DNA from 2 places in the Paenibacillus intestini genome. Region 1 is predicted to be linked to the other one. Evidence: riboswitches for the same ligand, from Rfam matches in the RefSeq annotation. Region 1 holds a riboswitch; the other holds the start of a gene.
The links. A riboswitch is a leader RNA that binds a small molecule or an ion and turns the genes downstream of it on or off. The one in region 1 is predicted to bind glycine.

Region 1 (9,382 bases):
AAAGCAAGCGCTGCAATGGCTCTGCGATGAATCGCTTCACTTCCGGTGATTTTGACACCATAGCCTCGCCTTCGAACAAGCTTCAGACCCGCCTGCCGAATGCGTGACTCCAGATCATCCAGATCGGTGGTGACCGTCGAAACAGTCACTTTCAGATCCGAAGCGAGAGCAAGCAGTTTGACCGGCTCAGCTTCATCCAGCAGGATGCAAAGCATGAAGAGCTTACGCTCTTCCGGCGTAAACTCTACATATTCATTACCCTCCAGTTTCTGGCGTAATGCACTGAGGTCATCTGAACCGGAATCAATGCGTATTCCGGTTCCCGACTTTTTTTCGAGGCGCATACCGAGTGGTTCAAGCCACTGTTCAATCATCAGCAGCTCACGATGCACGGTACGTGTACTCACTTTTACTTCAACGGCAATTTCACCCGCCGTGACTTCATGGGGATGTTCCAACAGGAATTCCACGATTTCACGTTGTCTTTTGGTAATACTCATATCTCAGCCTCCGGCTCTGGGAAAACGGCTGCCCTTGTTTGAAGCTGGTTCGCAGTCTGCTCCCTTTTACTTCAAACGTTCAACAAGCGCATCGTATTCCGGGCTTTTTAGGAAGTTGTCAATGGATATATGCTCTGCATTAGGTGCTACCGAACGTGCACGATCCGTTAGTGTTTTTTGCGTAATAACAACGTCTGCGTCTTGCGGAATTTCACTGATCGCTGTGTTAGTTACAGCAACGTCAATTCCTTCGGTTTTCATTTTTTTGCGCAGAATCGAAGCACCCATTGCACTCGACCCCATACCTGCATCGCAGGAGAAAACAATCTTTTTCACATCTGCTTTTGCCTTGGATGCAACGGAAGTTGCGATATCCGCTGCTCTGTTCGCTTCATGGTTATCCGCTGTGATGGTTGCGTTTGCTGTATTGCCTTGGCTCTTCATATCTTTCATTCGACTGGAGGCTTCTTCCAGATCCTCTTCCTTCTGTTTACCCGTTTTGAGTAACAGAGAGGCAATCAGGAAGGAAACCACCGCTGCCACGATAACCCCGGCAAGCATTGGGATATATCCACCTTTTGGCGTCAACAGGAAATAGGCAATGATACTGCCTGGTGATGGTGCCGAAACCAATCCCGCGCCAGTTAGCATGAACGTTAACGTACCCGCAACACCGCCGGCGATGGCTGCCAGAATCAAAATAGGTCTCATCAGGATGTACGGGAAGTAAATCTCATGAATCCCGCCGAAGAAATGAATGACAACCGCACCAGGTGCAGAAGATCTCGCCATTCCACGACCGAAGAAACAGTAAGCGAGCAAAATACCTAGTCCCGGTCCCGGGTTAGACTCAAGCATGTAAAGAACGGATTTACCTAATTCTCTTGCCTGATCTGTTGCAATTGGCGTTAAGATCCCGTGGTTAATGGCATTGTTCAGAAACAATACTTTACCCGGTTCAATAATCAGATTGACGAGTGGCAATAAGCCCAGATTCATCAAACCCTGCACGCCTGCAGACAAAACTTTGCTAACGGCCTCAACTGCTGGCCCGATACCGAGCAAAGCAAAGATGGCCAAAATACCACCGATGATTCCTGCCGAGAAATTGTTGACCAGCATCTCAAAACCGGCTCTGATCTTGCCCTCAATGGATTTATCAAACTTCTTGATCACCCATGCACCGAAAGGCCCCGCAATCATGGCCCCGAGGAACATTGGAATATCCGTTCCGACAATGACACCGATGGTCATAATCGCCCCGACGACACCACCACGCGTGCCATGCACCATCGTACCCCCGGTATAACCAATCAGTAGCGGCAGCAAATAAGTAATCATCGGCCCTACAAGCTGCTCTATTGTCGCATTCGGAAACCATCCTGTTTTAATAAACATCGCTGTAATTAATCCCCAAGCAATAAATGCTCCCATATTGGGCATGACCATACCGCTCAGAAATCGTCCGAAGCGTTGCACACCAACACGTAACCCACCTTTGGAATTGGATGTTTGATCCAAATTACTCATTGGTTTATCCTCCTTGAATCAAGTCATTATTTCGTATGAAAGGGGTATCATTGATCCCCTGCTGTAATCCTAAGCGAGAAAACCTTCCTGTTCAATCAAATGAAAGCGTACTTTCGTCATGAACAATGATGACAACATTGGATTATGTAGTCGCTTTTAATTAGGAATATATGCTCAACCCTTTGATACCCAAGGCTTTTCTCGCCTATGACTTTATTCATATACAACATACAAAGCAATAAAATAGCTTGGTCCGTTTGCATTTTTTTTATTCATGATTTTAAGTTACTCCTACTTAAATTCCTACAATATGCAGAAAAAAACAGCAAAAAAAAACCTGCATGAGCTCATAGCTCACGCAGGTTTAAATAGCAAGATTTTTATATTCAAGTAAGATCATATATATGTCAATAAGTACAAATCAACTCGACGATTCAGTCTATTCCACTACTCGGTATGTTTAAGATATGCATCCGCATTCAGCAATGTGGATAATGCAGCAGTTACATCTCCATCGACACGGATTTCGATCATCCAGCCTTCTTCGTAAGGAGAACTATTGACCAGTTCTGGCGAATCCTGCAAAGCTTCATTCACTGCAACAATGGTGCCGCTGACAGGTGAGAACAGATCAGATACCGTTTTGACGGATTCAATCGTACCGATGCTGTCTTCTGCTTTTACACCGGCTTCAAGATCAGGCAATTCTACAAACACAATGTCACCCAGCTGATGCTGCGCGAACTCGGTAATGCCAATACGTACGGTATCCTCCCCTACGGTTTGCACCCATTCGTGCTCTTTACTGTACAGGAAATCATTTCTCAATTCGCTCATTGATATCCGCCTCGCTTTTCATTAATGAGTGCATGCGTTCTTTGACCTTAACCTTTTTCCCAGACAATAGCGTATGATATTTCAGATTCAAATGTCAAGTTAGCTCACAATTTATTTAAATTTGGATACCTCTTCGTGTGTAACCTCACACTACTCTTTCTGCATATAATGGTGAATACTAGAATAGTAAGCGCACTCTTTTAAAATAACCGAACATTAATATAGTATAAACATTAAATATTCGTATTTTACACAATTTCAATGATATCGTTCTTGACATCAGGAGTGGATTCACGTTTTAATGAGAAGAGCAACTGAAGTAAATTGGACTACGTATGAACCGCGGATGAATGTAAAGGGAGAGATTGCCCGTACACCCGGTTTGGGGATGTGCATGAGGCGGCGCCGAAGGAGTAAACCACCGACAAGCGGGGGTGAATCTCTCAGGCAAAAGGACTTTTACAGGACGCAACTCTGGAGAGCATCTAATCGTCCTATACGGACGTTATGATCACCCAAGGGGAAACCTGTCTGAATAAACGGCGGGGTAACTCTCAGGTACAAGGGACAGAGCCTAAGAATACAGCGTGCTACTTGGCATGCCGGTTCTTTGGCCTGTCCTTTTCCTTTTTCCCAAAAAATGAATTGCAGGTTCTAGAATCGTACTGAACATAACCAATGAAAAAATGTAAAACAGACGGCTGTTAACTCTCGATTACTAAAATTACTTAAGCATTAATGATCTGGCTCACAGAACGTGTTTTCATACTTGGCCTACTACGGCCCATGACGAGGTGATTGGATGTCTGATTTATTAAGAACACCACTCTTCCCCCTATACGCGCAATATGAAGGTGTACGTTGCATTGATTTTGGCGGCTGGGAGCTCCCAGTGCAGTTTAGCGGTATTCAAAAAGAGCATGAAGCCGTGCGCGAGCGCGCCGGGCTGTTTGATGTATCCCATATGGGCGAATTCACCGTAACTGGTGAACAGGCAGAAGCCTTTTTGCAAAACATGACAACCAACGACGTGACCGCATTTGTACCAGGTCAGGCACAATACACACTGATGTGTTATCCCGATGGCGGTGTAGTGGATGATCTGCTTATCTATAAAATCGCGGAGCAACACTACATGCTGGTCGTCAATGCCTCCAATATCGACAAGGATTGGGCATGGTTGCAGGAGCACATTATACCTGGGGTGAACATGACCAATGATTCCGAGCAAACGGCGTTGCTGGCGCTACAAGGCCCTTTAACGGTCGATATTCTCTCGAAGGTTACAGGTTCAGAGATAGATGCAAGCTCCATCGAACCGTTCCGCTTCGTACAGCATGCCGAGGTATGCGGAGTAAAGCTGCTGCTATCACGAACCGGTTACACCGGAGAAGATGGCTTTGAACTGTATGTTGCAGCTGATCAGGCAGCTCTTGTATGGAACGGACTGATGGAAGCCGGTGCTGATGTAGGCCTCGTTCCAGCAGGACTTGGTGCACGTGATACACTGCGATTCGAAGCGAAGTTGCCTTTATACGGGCAGGAATTATCACCAACCATCTCTCCACTGGAGGCAGGGCTGGGCATGTTTGTGAAACTGAACGCCGGGTCTTTTATCGGACACGAAGCTTTGTTGCAACAAAAAAATGACGGCCCTGCCCGCAAGCTGATCGGTATCGAAGTGCTGGAGCGTGGCATACCGCGGCCCCATTACCCGATCTATGCGGATGGCGTTCAGATTGGTGAAGTGACAACCGGTACACAATCGCCAACCTTGAAACGTAATCTGGGGCTTGCCCTGATTGACAGCAAATATACTGCACTGGGTACACCACTGGAGATTGAGATTCGTGGCAAAAAGCTAAAAGCCGAGGTCGTCAAGGCCCCTTTTCATAAACGGACACGTACGTCAAAGACACCTACCCAAGGAGCTGAGCAAGCATGAGCAAGCACCGCTACATCCCCATGACAGAACAAGACCAGAGCGCTATGCTGGCCACGATCGGCGTGGATACACTTGAAGATTTGTTCAAAGATATCCCGCAGGAAATTCGTTACCAAGGCGAGTTGCCTGTATCCTCCAAACTGGATGAATATGCCTTAACTCGCCATATGTCAAAGCAAGCTGGCTCCAATGCCAACTTTGAAACACACGCCAGCTTCCTCGGCGCAGGCATCTATGACCATCACATCCCTTCTGTCATCAACCATGTCATTTCCCGTTCGGAGTTTTACACAGCCTACACCCCTTATCAACCTGAGATCAGTCAGGGGGAATTACAAGCTATCTTCGAATTTCAATCATATATTTGCGAGTTGACAGGTATGGCGGTAGCCAATGCGAGTATGTATGATGGTGCAACGGCTTTTGCAGAAGCTGGCAATCTTGCCGCCGCAGCTACCCGTCGTAAACAGCTTATTGTATCTCGCACCGTTCACCCTGAAGCCCGTCAAGTATTGCAGGCGTACGCACATGGACTGAGTCTGGAGATTGTAGAGATTGGTTATAAAGATGGGGTTACCGATTGGGATGCCCTGCAAACGGCCATTTCGGAAGATACCGCAGCGGTTATGATTCAGAGCCCGAACTTCTTTGGTGCCGTGGAAAATATAAAACAGGCTGCCGACCTTGTGCACACGCACAAAGGGCTGCTCGTGGTGAGCGCCAACCCGCTGTCGCTCGGTTTGCTGGAAGCCCCAGGCAAGCTGGGCGCCGACATCGTTGTAGGCGATGCGCAGCCCCTCGGAATCGCCGCTTCGCTCGGCGGACCCACTTGCGGATACTTCGCCGTGTCCCAGGCTCACATGCGCCGGATTCCTGGTCGAATCGTCGGCCAGACGACCGATCGCAACGGCAAACGAGGCTTCGTGCTGACGCTGCAAGCCCGCGAGCAACACATTCGCCGCGAAAAAGCGACATCTAACATCTGCTCAAATCAGGCGTTATTAGCGCTTAGTGCTTCTGTCTATATGTCTACTATGGGAAGACAAGGCATGATTGATGTTGCTGATCTGAATTTGCAGAAGAGTCACTATGCACGAAATACGTTAACAGCTATTCCCGGAGTGAAACTCACTTTTACTGCCCCTACGTTTAACGAGTTCGTCGTCCAGCTCCCTGAAGGAACCGATGTGGATGCTCTTCAGCTGAAACTGCTGGATGCAGGCTTCATCGGCGGTTATGAACTCGGACGTGAATATTCGGAACTGGCAGGACATATGCTCATTGCGGTCACCGAACGACGCAGCAAAGAAGAGATCGATGAATTCGCATGTGTATTGGAGGGATCGCTGTGACTCAGGAAACGACCACAAAAGTAACCATTGCGGGAGCTTCATCGGAAACATCTAACCTACATCAGTCAGTCAATGTGCAGACTGGAATGGACTCGCAAGCATTAGGAAATTCGACCAGTCCGCAAGTCGCACCATCCGTTGCTCCCGAACAAACTCTAATTTTTGAACTGAGCAGTCCCGGACGTGTGGCCTATTCCTTGCCGGAATGTGATGTTCCCCGTCAGGATGCTGATACGTTGATTCCCCGGGAAATGCTGCGCTCGGAAGCGGCCGCGTTGCCGGAAGTATTCGAGGTTGATGTTATTCGTCATTATACGGCATTGTCCCGCCGCAACTTCGGGGTAGATAACGGCTTTTATCCACTTGGTTCATGTACAATGAAATACAATCCAAAGATCAACGAAGATGTAGCACGTTACAACGGCTTTGCCAAGATCCATCCGTATCAGCATGAATCCAGTCTTCAAGGTGCTCTCGAACTGCTCCATACTTTACAAAATGATCTTGCAGGTCTGACCGGTATGGATGCCGTAACCCTGCAACCTGCTGCCGGAGCACACGGGGAATGGACCGGACTGATGATGATTCGAGCTTATCACGAAAGCCGTGGTGAACTGCGTACCAAGGTTATCGTACCCGATTCATCTCATGGCACGAACCCGGCCAGCGCAACCGTAGCTGGATTCGAAACGGTGACAATCCCGTCGCGTACGGACGGTTTGGTCGATCTTGATGCTCTCCGTGCAGCAGTCGGTTCAGATACCGCAGCACTCATGCTGACGAATCCGAATACGCTCGGCTTGTTTGAAAAGGATATTCAAGAGATTGCGTCCATCGTACACGAAGCTGGCGGATTATTGTATTATGACGGAGCTAACTCCAATGCCATCATGGGCATTACACGTCCGGGAGATATGGGCTTTGATGTGGTGCATCTGAATTTGCATAAAACGATGAGCACACCTCACGGTGGTGGTGGACCTGGTGCCGGACCTGTCGGTGTGAAGAGCCGCCTGATCCCGTTCTTACCTAAACCGATGGTTGTTCAAAATGATCAAGGCATGTACGCTCTGGATTACGAAGGAGATCAATCGATCGGTCGGGTCAAAGCCTATTATGGCAACTTCGGTATTCTTGTTCGTGCTTATGCTTATATCCGCACTTATGGACCAGAAGGGCTTCGCCGTGTGTCCGAATGTGCTGTGCTGAACGCCAATTATATGATGGCTCGCCTGGCACCTCATTACGAGATTCCTTATCCTGGCGTGTGCAAACATGAATTTGTCATGTCAGGCCGTGGCCTGAAGCAGTATGGTGTACGCACACTGGATGTAGCCAAACGCCTGCTGGACTTTGGCTATCACCCGCCAACCATCTACTTCCCGCTTAATGTCGAGGAGTGCATTATGATTGAGCCAACGGAAACCGAGAGCAAAGAGACGCTGGACGGATTTATCGATACAATGATCCGTATTGCGAAGGAAGCCGAAGAATCACCGGAATTGGTGCTCAACGCTCCGTACGGCACGCCGGTAACTCGTCTGGATGAAACGACCGCAGCACGCAAACCTGTATTAAACTGTGCTTGTAGCTAAATAAGTTAAACTTTTTACACAGTCTACTTTAATGACAGAGTCCCCCTGTGCGTGATGAGATATTCTCTCACTCCCATAAGGGGATTTTATTTTATCCACTTGTAAGAACAGCTATCCTGTCACTACGATAAAAAAGCAAAAAAAGCCGGCCCCACTGGATCGTGGACACCGGCAATATTGCTGCAATAACGCAGCCCTTTATCGGAAAAAGAAAGACCTCAAATCCGGAGGAAACTCCGGCAAAATTACGCTTGAATGCTTTGAACCAGTTCAACCACTTGTTCAGCGGTTTGCATTTCCAACGCTTTGGCAGCGAGTTCCTGCATGTCCGCACGGGACAATTTGGTGATTTGGCTACGCGCTGGCAGAATGGAAGTTGCGCTCATGCTGAACTCATCCAGTCCAAGACCAAGCAGCAATGGAATTGCTGTTTCGTCTCCTGCCATCTCACCGCACATGCCAGCCCATTTACCTTCACGATGCGCTGCATCGATAACCATTTTGACCAAACGCAAAATAGCTGGGTTGTATGGTTGGTACAGATAAGATACACGTTCGTTCATCCGGTCAGCAGCCATCGTGTACTGAATCAGATCGTTAGTACCGATACTGAAGAAGTCTACTTCTTTGGCAAATTGATCCGCCATCACAGCTGTTGATGGAATTTCGACCATGATCCCGAGTTGAATGCTGTCGGAAACAGCGATCCCTTCAGCGACCAGCTTTTCCTTCTCTTCGAGCAGGACAGCTTTGGCTTCACGGAATTCACCCAGTGTTGCGATCATAGGGAACATGACACGCAAGTTTCCGTGTACACTTGCACGCAGCAACGCACGCAATTGAGTACGGAAGATATCCAGACGGTCCAGACACAGACGAACTGCGCGGAAGCCGAGGAATGGATTCATTTCTTTTGGCAGATCCAGATAAGGAAGCTCTTTGTCTCCACCGATGTCAAGTGTACGAACTACAACAGGTTTGCCTTCCATTTTTTCGAGTACCGCTTTATAAGCATTGTACTGAATGTCTTCGGAAGGAAGCTTGTCTCTGCCCATGTACAAGAACTCGGTACGATACAAGCCTACCGCCTCGCCGCCGTTTTCCAATACACCTGTTACATCGTTCGGCGTACCGATATTTGCAGCCAGTTCCACATGAACGTTGTCCACCGTAACCGTTGGTTCGTCACGCAGTTTTCTCCACTCCGCACGCTGTGCATCATACTGTTCCTGTTTGGCACGGTATTCAGCAATTACGTCATCTGTAGGGTTAACCAGAACTTGACCGTCCAGACCGTCAACAATGATCAAGTCTCCTTGTTTCGCTTGAGCCAAGATGTCTTTCGTTCCAACCACAGCCGGAATCTCAAGCGAACGAGCCATGATAGCGGAGTGAGAAGTACGTCCACCGATGTTGGTTGCAAAACCTTTTACGTATTGGCGGTTCAATTGAGCTGTATCAGAAGGTGTTAAATCCTCTGCAAGCACAATCACTTCTTCACTGATTTCAGCCGGGCTCATGAAGTCGATACCAAGCAAGTGATTTAGCACACGCTTCGTAACGTCACGCATATCCGCAGCACGCTCTTGCAGGTATGCACTCTTCATGTTTTCGAACATCGAG
Region 2 (9,382 bases), on a different contig from region 1:
ATGAAACTGAAATATTGGCTGATGATTGCGTTCCTGATCGTGATGTTTTTGCCTGTGGCGGCAGGGTGGGCTTTATTTTCCTTATATAGCTATTATGAAAATCACCGTGCAGTAGCGGAGTATGTTGAAATGACAGGACGCATTGCACCGATAGAAAAGGTCTTAAATGATCCAACGCTGTATCAGCTGAATTCGCCTGAGCGTGATCAAACCCTCCCTGCGCTTGCCAGCGAACAGCTAAGTTTCAATCTTTATCTACCTTCTGGGATTCGGGTGTACACATCTGGCGGGGATATTACCTGGTCAACAGGTGGATATACGGTAAGAAGCTCTGAATTATATCGAAATCTGTATCATCTTCAGATTCGACACCGCACATTTTCATTGAAAAAACCAGTTTGGGATCAAGGGGAGCTGGTAGGGATTTATGAAATAACGATGTTGCGTGAGGATCGGCTTGAAGGAATATCGCTTCGAACGACATGGGTTATCGGTGGATCAGTGGTATTTTTTGTTCTCTTGTACGGAACAGTGTTGTGGTTGTTATCCCGCAAGCTTTTCTTCCCTATGAAAGTTTTGATAAACAGGATGCATGGATTTGCCCATGGAGAAGAACCAGATGAGATCCGGGTCAACGGTCACAGTGATGAGATGGGTATGTTGTTAAAGCAGTTTGATGCGATGCAACAAACCATCAGGCAGACCCAGAAGGAAGTGGAGAGGCAACAAAAAGAAAAAGAGATGATTGTAGCTTCTCTGTCACACGACCTAAAGACACCTCTCATGTCCATCAGTGCTTATGCGGAAGCACTTAGTATGGAGAGAGATTCTAGACAATTAGAGAGACAAGAGTATAGAGATGTCATCGCTAGAAATGTGGAGCGTATGAAACAGATGATCGGTGAGCTGGAGATGTACACAGCATTGGGTTCCAGAGATTCAGAGCTTGCTATGGTTGAGGTAGAAGGGGAAGAGTTTTTTGAGATGCTGCTTGGCAGTTACGGAGGTCTTGCGGAACGTGATGAGTATGACATGAAGATGTCTGTTCGGACCAATCATTGCTATCGAATTCATCCTGAATCCCTGATGCGTCTGACCGATAATCTAGTGCATAACGCGCTTCGCTACACTCCTCCCCAAGGTAGAATCGGGCTCGCTGTAATGGATTCAGCATCAGAACTGGCGGAATGGATCGATCCATCACTGGGGGCAGAACTGGATGCGTACAGAAATGGTGCGACATTGCTTATCGTTCAAAATGAAGGCCCTCCTATTCCGGCAGAACAGCTGGAGCGGATTTTTGAGCCGTACGTTCAATATCACAAAGAGCAACTAGGCGGTTATGCAGGAGGCTCTGGATTAGGATTAAGCATATCAAAGAGAATCGCATTAAAGCATGGAGGAGATATACGCATGTGGTCCTCTGAACGATATGGGACTGTAGCTGTTTGTCGATTGCCGGAACGAAGGAACCCGGATGAAACACAGGATATAACTTAAGGAAAGGTGAGAATGATGATAAAAATGGGATGGAAGCTGATGGGAGCGGCCTTGATTGCAGGTTCATTGTTTGCTGGATGCGCAGAGAAAGATATGCTTGGGATGTCAGGAGCGGATATGATTGAGAAAGTAATTGCATCCGAGTCTGGGCCAGGGTCATACTATGCCGAAGGTACGATGAAGATGTGGACAGATAGTGAGATTACGAGCACGATACACGTGAAGGAATGGGTCGACGGAAAAACAGGGAAAAAGCGGATCGAGACCGATGAAAACGGAAACGTGAGTTATGCGGTTCATAACGGTTCAGAGATTCTGCTCTATGAAGAAGAGGCGAAGACCGCTATTGCGATGGATTCATCAGCGCTCCAGCAGGAACCCAACCAAACCCAGAAGCAGATGCTGGTGGATCAACTGGAACGTATGCGTGATAACCATAATGTGAAGATGCTGGGTCAGGAAAAGCTTCAGGACCAGGAGGTCATTCATATTGAACTAACTCCGAAGGATAAGGATTCACTCTCCATGTCTTCGGAGTATTGGATAAACCCGAAAGAATGGATGGTTGTGAAAGCCACGAGTACGTATGGGGATACCAAGTCAGAGTTTCTATATGACCAGATCAATTACAATCCTGAGTTCACAGACCAGACGTTCACGCTGGATATTCCTGCAGATGTTGAAGTGAAAAAAATGAATGACGTGATGAATAACCGAGAAATCACACGAGAAGAGGCAGTGCAGGCCGTTGGTCAGCCCTTCCTACAGTATATCGGAGCGGATATGAAATTATCGAGAATTGAGCTCATTTCATCTATGGGTGAACAAGGCCGGGATGAAGTGACACTGTATTATGTGAAGGATAACAAACCAGAGATCAGCATGACCGTATTTAAAGCACCAGGGGAAAACGGTAATGAAAAACTGCTTCCAGAGGAAAAGAAAGTTAACATTCGTGATACAGAAGGTTCATATATGTCTATCATTCGGAACTTGTCGTGGAGCGAGGATGGTCTTCGTTATTCGGTCATGGGCGAAAATGATTTTTGGACAGAAGAACAACTACAGATGTGGGTAGATGAGTTGCAAATAACGAAGCAAGCGAAATAATATTGCGGATAGAGAAAAATGAACAAGCTTTGAACCATATGAACGAAAGGAGCATATCGTATATAGAAATGATGTGCTTCGAGATTACGTCACTTTTATTGACATATAGCGTATGGCATATTACGCTGTATATGATTGAATGCATGGCAGAATGGTGAACTTTCATTAAGGAAATAACAGAATATAGCGAATGATAACGAGCGGGAGAGACCTAGCAGGATGATGCAATACAGTACAAGTAGGCATGATTAATGCAATTTAAGATGTAGAACTGTACTGTACAGATGGCTTGGGCACCGAAGGAGCAAGCAGTTATGCACCCGGCATAACCGTTAATCTCTCAGGTAAATGTACCGTCGTTGGACGCAACTCTGGAGAGTGCGCGGAAGAAGCGCCACCCAAGGGGTATATGATTGTCAGATTGCTGAACAGATGAGTGCTTGCGTGTACTCGGCCTTGTTCTTCCTGGCTTAAAATCATGAAACTCTCAGGTATCAAGGACAGAGAGAGGGCTAACGGCCTTCTTCTGTCCTTTTTTGATGTCATCAATCAGTAAATCAGGAACATTGTGGTGGGTCTTGTCCAGATATCGATGACAAAACCAATTGGAGGGTTAACAGGTGCGATTTAAAGATGTTTTTTCAATTATTGGCCCGTCGATGACGGGACCATCCAGTTCACATACAGCCGGTGCTGCAAGATTGGGACGAATTGCGCGTCAGTGGCTGGGATGTACACCGGAACGTGCAAGGCTTACGTTATATGGCTCATTTGCGGATACCTATCAGGGACATGGAACAGATCTGGCACTAATCGGTGGTTTGCTGGGTTACGTTACAGATGATCCGCGTATACCGGATGCAGAGCAATATGCAGATGAAGCAGGCATGGAGGTTGAATTTTACACCAGCGGTCTACCGGCTCCTCATCCGAACACGGTCAAGATTGAATTGTGGCACGGCGAACGGGCATGCTCTTTAATAGGTGCTTCCATCGGTGGCGGCAGTGTATCTGTGCATGCATTAAATGATTTTCGCGTACAGATCAGTGGAGAGTTTCCGACACTTGTTTTGCGTCATGCCGATAAAGCGGGAGTTCTGGCATCCGTGACCTCAACCATTAGCTCGTCCGGAGTGAATATCGGCTATATGCAAGTGGATCGAAAGGCTCGTGATGGTGAGGCACTTACAGCAATGGAGATGGATGCACCGCCGAGTGAAGACGCGTTGAACAAACTGCGTTCATTGGATCATATGCTGGATATTCGTGTGATTGATCTGAAGAGAGGGGGTGATCCGGATGCGGTTTAAACATCTACATGAATTAAACACCATCTGCACTGCGGAGTCCAAAACAATTGCACAGTTGATGATTGAAGAGCAGGTGCAGGAGACTAACACACCCGAAACAGACGTCGTAAAGCAGATGTCGGAGTACTACCAAGTGATGAAAGAAGCGGTTCGTAAAGGACTTACAGAAGATACAACCTCACGTAGCGGACTGACGGGTGGGGACGGGAAAAAGATGGCCGAATATATTCGCCAAGGCGAAACATGCTCTGGTGATGCTTCTGCCCTTGCCATGGCCTATGCGCTTTGCGTATCGGAAGTGAATGCCTCCATGGGACGGATCGTGGCTACGCCAACAGCGGGCTCTTGTGGCATCATTCCTGGCGTATTTATAAGCTCGCAGGAACGTTTTGGCTGGACGGATGAACATCTGGTGAATGGATTGTTCTGCGCCGGTGCTATTGGATACGTGATCGCCAACAATTCATTTATTTCAGGGGCCGAGGGCGGTTGTCAGGCAGAAGTAGGTTCAGCGATTGGCATGGCTGCCGGTGCGATGGTGGAGCTTCGTGGAGGGACGCCAGAGCAGGTAGTGCATGCTGTAGGATTGGCTTTGAAAAATACACTGGGCCTCATCTGCGATCCGGTTGCTGGCCTTGTAGAGATTCCATGCATCGTGCGCAACGGACTCGGTGCCGTTACTGCACTGGCTGCCGCAGATATGGCACTCGCTGGTGTACGCAGTGCCATTCCGTCTGACGAAGTCATTGACGTGATGTTGGAGGTAGGCAGTGCGATGCCAAGCCGTCACCGCGAGACAGCGCAAGGTGGGCTCGCTCAGACACCTACAGGCCGCAAGATGATGGAGAAGCTGGCGAAACCAAAGGCCAAGCGGTTGCCGGATGAGTCATCCGAAACATCAACAACAGGCTCAGAGGCAGAATAGCAAGTGGATCATATACAGGAACAGGGTCAGATAGCTTAGGAGTACAAAACCAGGTTCCGATTTAGCAAGTAGCAAGTAGTAATTAGAGCATGTTAGTCGTTATTACTTCATAACAAACAAGCGTCCGCGAACCTGGTTTTCTCAGGTTATGCGAGACGCTTGTTTGTCCAGTTTGCCTAAACCGCCAAGATAGCAGTCAACCAATCAGAATTGGAGAAGGCAGTCATTTATTGTTGTTTCAAAAAGGCATCTACTTTACTTCTGTGCGCATCACGGCATATCCGTAAGCAGGCAGTTCAATGGCAAGCACACCGTCTTCCAGAGCGGTGCGATGGTTACCCTCAAACAGCTCCGTCCAAGGTTGCTCACCTGCATCCAGTTCAACGATGGCGGTTTCCTCAGAACGGTTGAACAGAATGAGGATGCGTTCCTCGTCACTTTGCCGCTCCATCACAAGCTGGCTACCGCCTTCCTGAGCTTGCAGGAAACGAATGGTTCCTGCTGCACGCAGTGCAGGATGAGCATGACGCAGAGCAATCAGCTTTTGATAAAAGTGAAGTAGCTCCCGATCCTGCTTCGCTTCGTCCCACTCCATGCATTTGCGGCAACCTGGATCATGTTCTCCGTCGAGCCCGATCTCGTCACCATAATAGATACATGGGGCTCCCATATAACTGAACTGGAACAAGGCAGCCAGCTTCATCTTGCGTTGATCGCCCTCGCACAAGGTAAGCAGGCGCGGAGTATCATGACTGTCGAGTAAGTTGAATGCCACCTCGCTCGCTTGAAGTGGGTAGCGAGATAGCTGCCTGCCAAGGGCACTCGCGAATTGTTCAGCGTGCATCTTATCTTCCACAAAGAAATGATTTACGGCGGCGGTGAACGGATAGTTCATGGCAGCATCGAACTGGTCCCCTTGTAGCCAGGAAGAAGATTCGTTCCATATCTCACCCAGAATGTAGGCATCCGGGTTGGCTTCCTTAACAACCCGCCTGAAATCTCTCCAGAAAGCATCGTCCACTTCATCAGCTACATCAAGACGCCAGCCGTCCGTGCCAACTTCCTTGATCCAATATTCCGCTACTTCGAGCAAGTAGGCCTTCACATCGGGATTCTCTGTATTCAGCTTGGGCATGTGAGCCTCAAAGCCAAATGTCTCATAGGTTGGAATGCCATCCTTTACGTCGAGCGGGAATTCATGTACGTGAAACCAGTCCTTGTATTTGGACTTGGCACCAAGCTTTTGTACATCGACAAAAGGAGCAAATGTTTTGCCTGAATGATTAAACACGGCATCCAGCAGCACACGAATACCGCGTTCATGACATAGCTTAACCAGATGCTTCACTGTGTCAGCATCACCGAAATGGCGGTCGACGCGCAGATAGTCTTCGGTATCATATTTATGATTGGTTGTAGCTTCGAAAATCGGAGTGAAATAAATCGCATTAATACCCAGTTCACTGAGGTAATCAAGGTGGTCGATTACGCCCTGCAGGTCACCGCCAAAGAAATTAAAGGGTGTAGGTTCACCGCCCCAAGGTTCAACCTCTTTGGGATTGATATCCGGGTTGCCATTGGCAAAGCGCTCGGGAAAAATCTGATAAAACACAGCATCTTTCACCCATGCTGGGGGTGTAAACACAGCTCCGGCATGAAGATATGGGAACTGAAACATGCGGCCTGGGTCATCGGGCTCCTCCTCTTGGAAATCCGTCTCGGTCATCCAGATGTGTTCATCTCCACTTTTGAGCAAAAAAGCATACTTCAATCGATGATACGGAGGTCTCACTTCCCCCTCGTAGTAGTCAAACATAGAGTCTGACGTCAATTTGGTCAGAGGAACCATATCTTTTGTTTCCTCCCACGCGTATTTATCTCCAGTCAGGGCATACACCTCGGTGAGATCATTCTTTTTGGCACGCAGACGTAGACGAATCGTATCCTGATCATAGGCATAGGCCCAGTTTCGTTTTGGTTGGTGAAAGATGGCTTCAAGCAGCATATGTAATTCCTCCTGTCAGATATGAATGAAGTAAGCAGAGACCAATTCATTTAAATTCGATTAAATATGCTAGTAGTACAGTAATACAGGTGATATGTAGACATTATTGCTGAAAGATATAGCTTCATATTACGTGACTGCAGATTGCGTTATAATGAGGGTATGAAAAGATAGGGCAGGCTCTAAACGAGCGACATGGAATGTACTGAGGCCTAGGCAACGGACATTGTAGCTTGTGCAACCAGGCTTGCATTTAAACTCGCGGGGAGGTTCGCCCCATTCAAAATTTAAAGCCAAAAGTCATAAAGATAAGCATTGCCGCCCAGATATATCATTAACCCAAAGGGAACGGAAAGGAAACGAGTACATAGATGAAAAACAAACTGTTATACATTGAGGATGATACGGAAATTGCAACATGGGTGAGAGAAGATCTGGAGGAGCGTGGATATGAGGTCGTCTGGCTTGGGAGCGGTGAAGGGGCCACCGAGGCTGTGGCAGACTGCTCCCTAGTCATTCTGGATGTCATGCTGCCAGGGCTCGACGGATTCACGGTAGGTCAGCGATTAAAAAAAGAATATCCTGCTGTGCCCATCGTTATGCTCTCGGCCAGAACATCCATTGATGACAAGTTGCATGGACTTGATTTTGCCGATGATTATGTGACCAAACCTTTTCATCCGGACGAGCTTGCAGCGCGGATTGAGGTTCAACTGCGGAAAGCAGGCAAAGTAGCTTCAAGTGAAGCGGTACTTAAGCTGGATCATCTGTCGATTTATGAGCAGGATAACCGGATCGTGAATGAGCAGACGGGGGAAGAGATTATTTTATCCGGTAAACAGTTCCACATCTTCGCTTATTTGCTTCGGCATATGGGCATGATTCGCACCAAAGAGCAGATCTATGAAGCGGTGTGGAACGAGTCTTATCTGGATGGGGACAAAACGTTGATGGTGCACATCCGGCATCTGCGCGAGAAGCTGGAGATTGATCCGGCCAATCCTGTCATTATTCAGACAGTACGCGGTGTTGGCTATCGTGTGAAGAAGCCATGATCAGATGGTATAGAGAACGGAAGGCAAGGAAGTCTGAACAGAACAGAGGCAGTGAAACAGGACAGTCTATCCGTCCCAAAATAAAGGTTGGGCGATCACTGATGTCCAGATACATGCTACTGATTCTGGCAGCTTTTCTGTTTGTACCTGTTGTGGTACCGATGGTAGCAACGGTTTTTATTGTAGTCATCAATAACGTAAGCTCTGGTGAAGAAGCACCTTACGGAAACGCTGACCAAATTACCGAACTGTGGGCTATGGAATCCAAAAAGCTGGGCGGGGCTTCTGACCAAATCATAGATAAACGGATAAAAGAACTGCAGGAGAAATACCCTAAATCGGCTATGTATCGTGTAGATGCGGCAGGCCGAACGAAGTTAGTGCTTGGCGGTGAAGAGGCGGATGTACTGAAGTCTAAATCATTGCATCCTTCAGTCACCTCGGAAGGGGAGCCGGCGTCTTTAAATACAGACGTCATTCTGAAGTGGTCGCTCGCAACTGGAGAAAAAGCAGAGACCCGAATCCCGGCAAGATGGACACCAAATGATACGGTTCAGTTCATGAAGGAAGCCTTGTATCGCGATCCTCTAACCGTGGTTTCTTTTATTGGCGGAGTAAATGTGAATAAGGGACAAGGGTTTATGGTGATTGAAGTCCCTCGTGAGCTCATTCAAAACATCACCAATAACGGGGTATTAGAATTCATCTATTTCGGGGCAGTGATGCTGATTGTGTTTGTGATCTTTATTGTGATGTCCGTTCTGTTCTTCGCCAAAATTCGCAAACGACTGATTCACTTGCAATCTGCTATGGTTACCCCGGGCAAGGAGGGTATACCACTTCCAGTGGACATTAAGAGATCGGATGAGATTGGACATTTGGAGGAATCCTTTAACCAGATGGTACATCAGTTAACGGATAGCCTTCAGCGTGAGCGGGAAGAGGAGCAACTTCGCAAACGGCTTGTGGCAGGGTTATCCCATGACCTGAGAACACCGCTTACGGTAATTCGCGGGCATATGCATGCATTGAATAAAGAGAACCTAAGTGATCAAGGCGTGCGCGCACTGAGTCGGATGGAAGGCAAGATACAGGATCTTGGTGAACTGATCGACAATTTGCTCACGTATAATCTGCTGACTAGTGGAAGATATACTTTAAAACTGGAGCAGAAAGATGCACTGCGTATGATAAGGGAAGCTGCTGCTTCCTGGTATCCGGTGTGGGAGAAGGAAGAGTTTGAGATCGATATTGACCTGCCTGAAACTCCGTTAATCTGGGATGTAGATGCGCAAGGGCTGCGGCGTGTGCTGGATAATTTGTTTCAAAATGTAGTTCGTCATGCGGCAAGCGGAAAATATATTCGCATTTCCACGGAGCAGATTCAGGGTCGAACTGCCGTAGTGATCGAGGATCGCGGACCGGGAATTCAGCCGGATTCGGGTACGAAGGGCACAGGACTTGGCTTATCCATTGT

Region 2: another riboswitch for glycine. It lies ahead of sdaAB (L-serine ammonia-lyase, iron-sulfur-dependent subunit beta); the one in region 1 lies ahead of gcvT (glycine cleavage system aminomethyltransferase GcvT).

The regions. Positions count from the first base shown of each region.
Region 1 is NZ_JAURUN010000011.1:83,727-93,108, forward strand. Features, by position in the region: gene J2T16_RS23675 (BglG family transcription antiterminator) at 1-500, opposite strand, end outside; gene J2T16_RS23680 (PTS mannitol transporter subunit IIBC) at 567-2,030, opposite strand; gene gcvH (glycine cleavage system protein GcvH) at 2,478-2,867, opposite strand; glycine riboswitch at 3,214-3,336, shown strand; glycine riboswitch at 3,340-3,440, shown strand; gene gcvT (glycine cleavage system aminomethyltransferase GcvT) at 3,670-4,812, shown strand; gene gcvPA (aminomethyl-transferring glycine dehydrogenase subunit GcvPA) at 4,809-6,164, shown strand; gene gcvPB (aminomethyl-transferring glycine dehydrogenase subunit GcvPB) at 6,251-7,759, shown strand; gene ptsP (phosphoenolpyruvate--protein phosphotransferase) at 8,005-9,382, opposite strand, start outside.
Region 2 is NZ_JAURUN010000007.1:154,724-164,105, forward strand. Features, by position in the region: gene J2T16_RS18970 (response regulator transcription factor) at 1-4, shown strand, start outside; gene J2T16_RS18975 (HAMP domain-containing sensor histidine kinase) at 1-1,500, shown strand; gene J2T16_RS18980 (LolA family protein) at 1,513-2,610, shown strand; glycine riboswitch at 2,802-2,975, shown strand; glycine riboswitch at 2,980-3,116, shown strand; gene sdaAB (L-serine ammonia-lyase, iron-sulfur-dependent subunit beta) at 3,231-3,920, shown strand; gene sdaAA (L-serine ammonia-lyase, iron-sulfur-dependent, subunit alpha) at 3,910-4,845, shown strand; gene J2T16_RS18995 (alpha-glycosidase) at 5,096-6,850, opposite strand; gene J2T16_RS19000 (response regulator transcription factor) at 7,222-7,905, shown strand; gene J2T16_RS19005 (sensor histidine kinase) at 7,902-9,382, shown strand, end outside.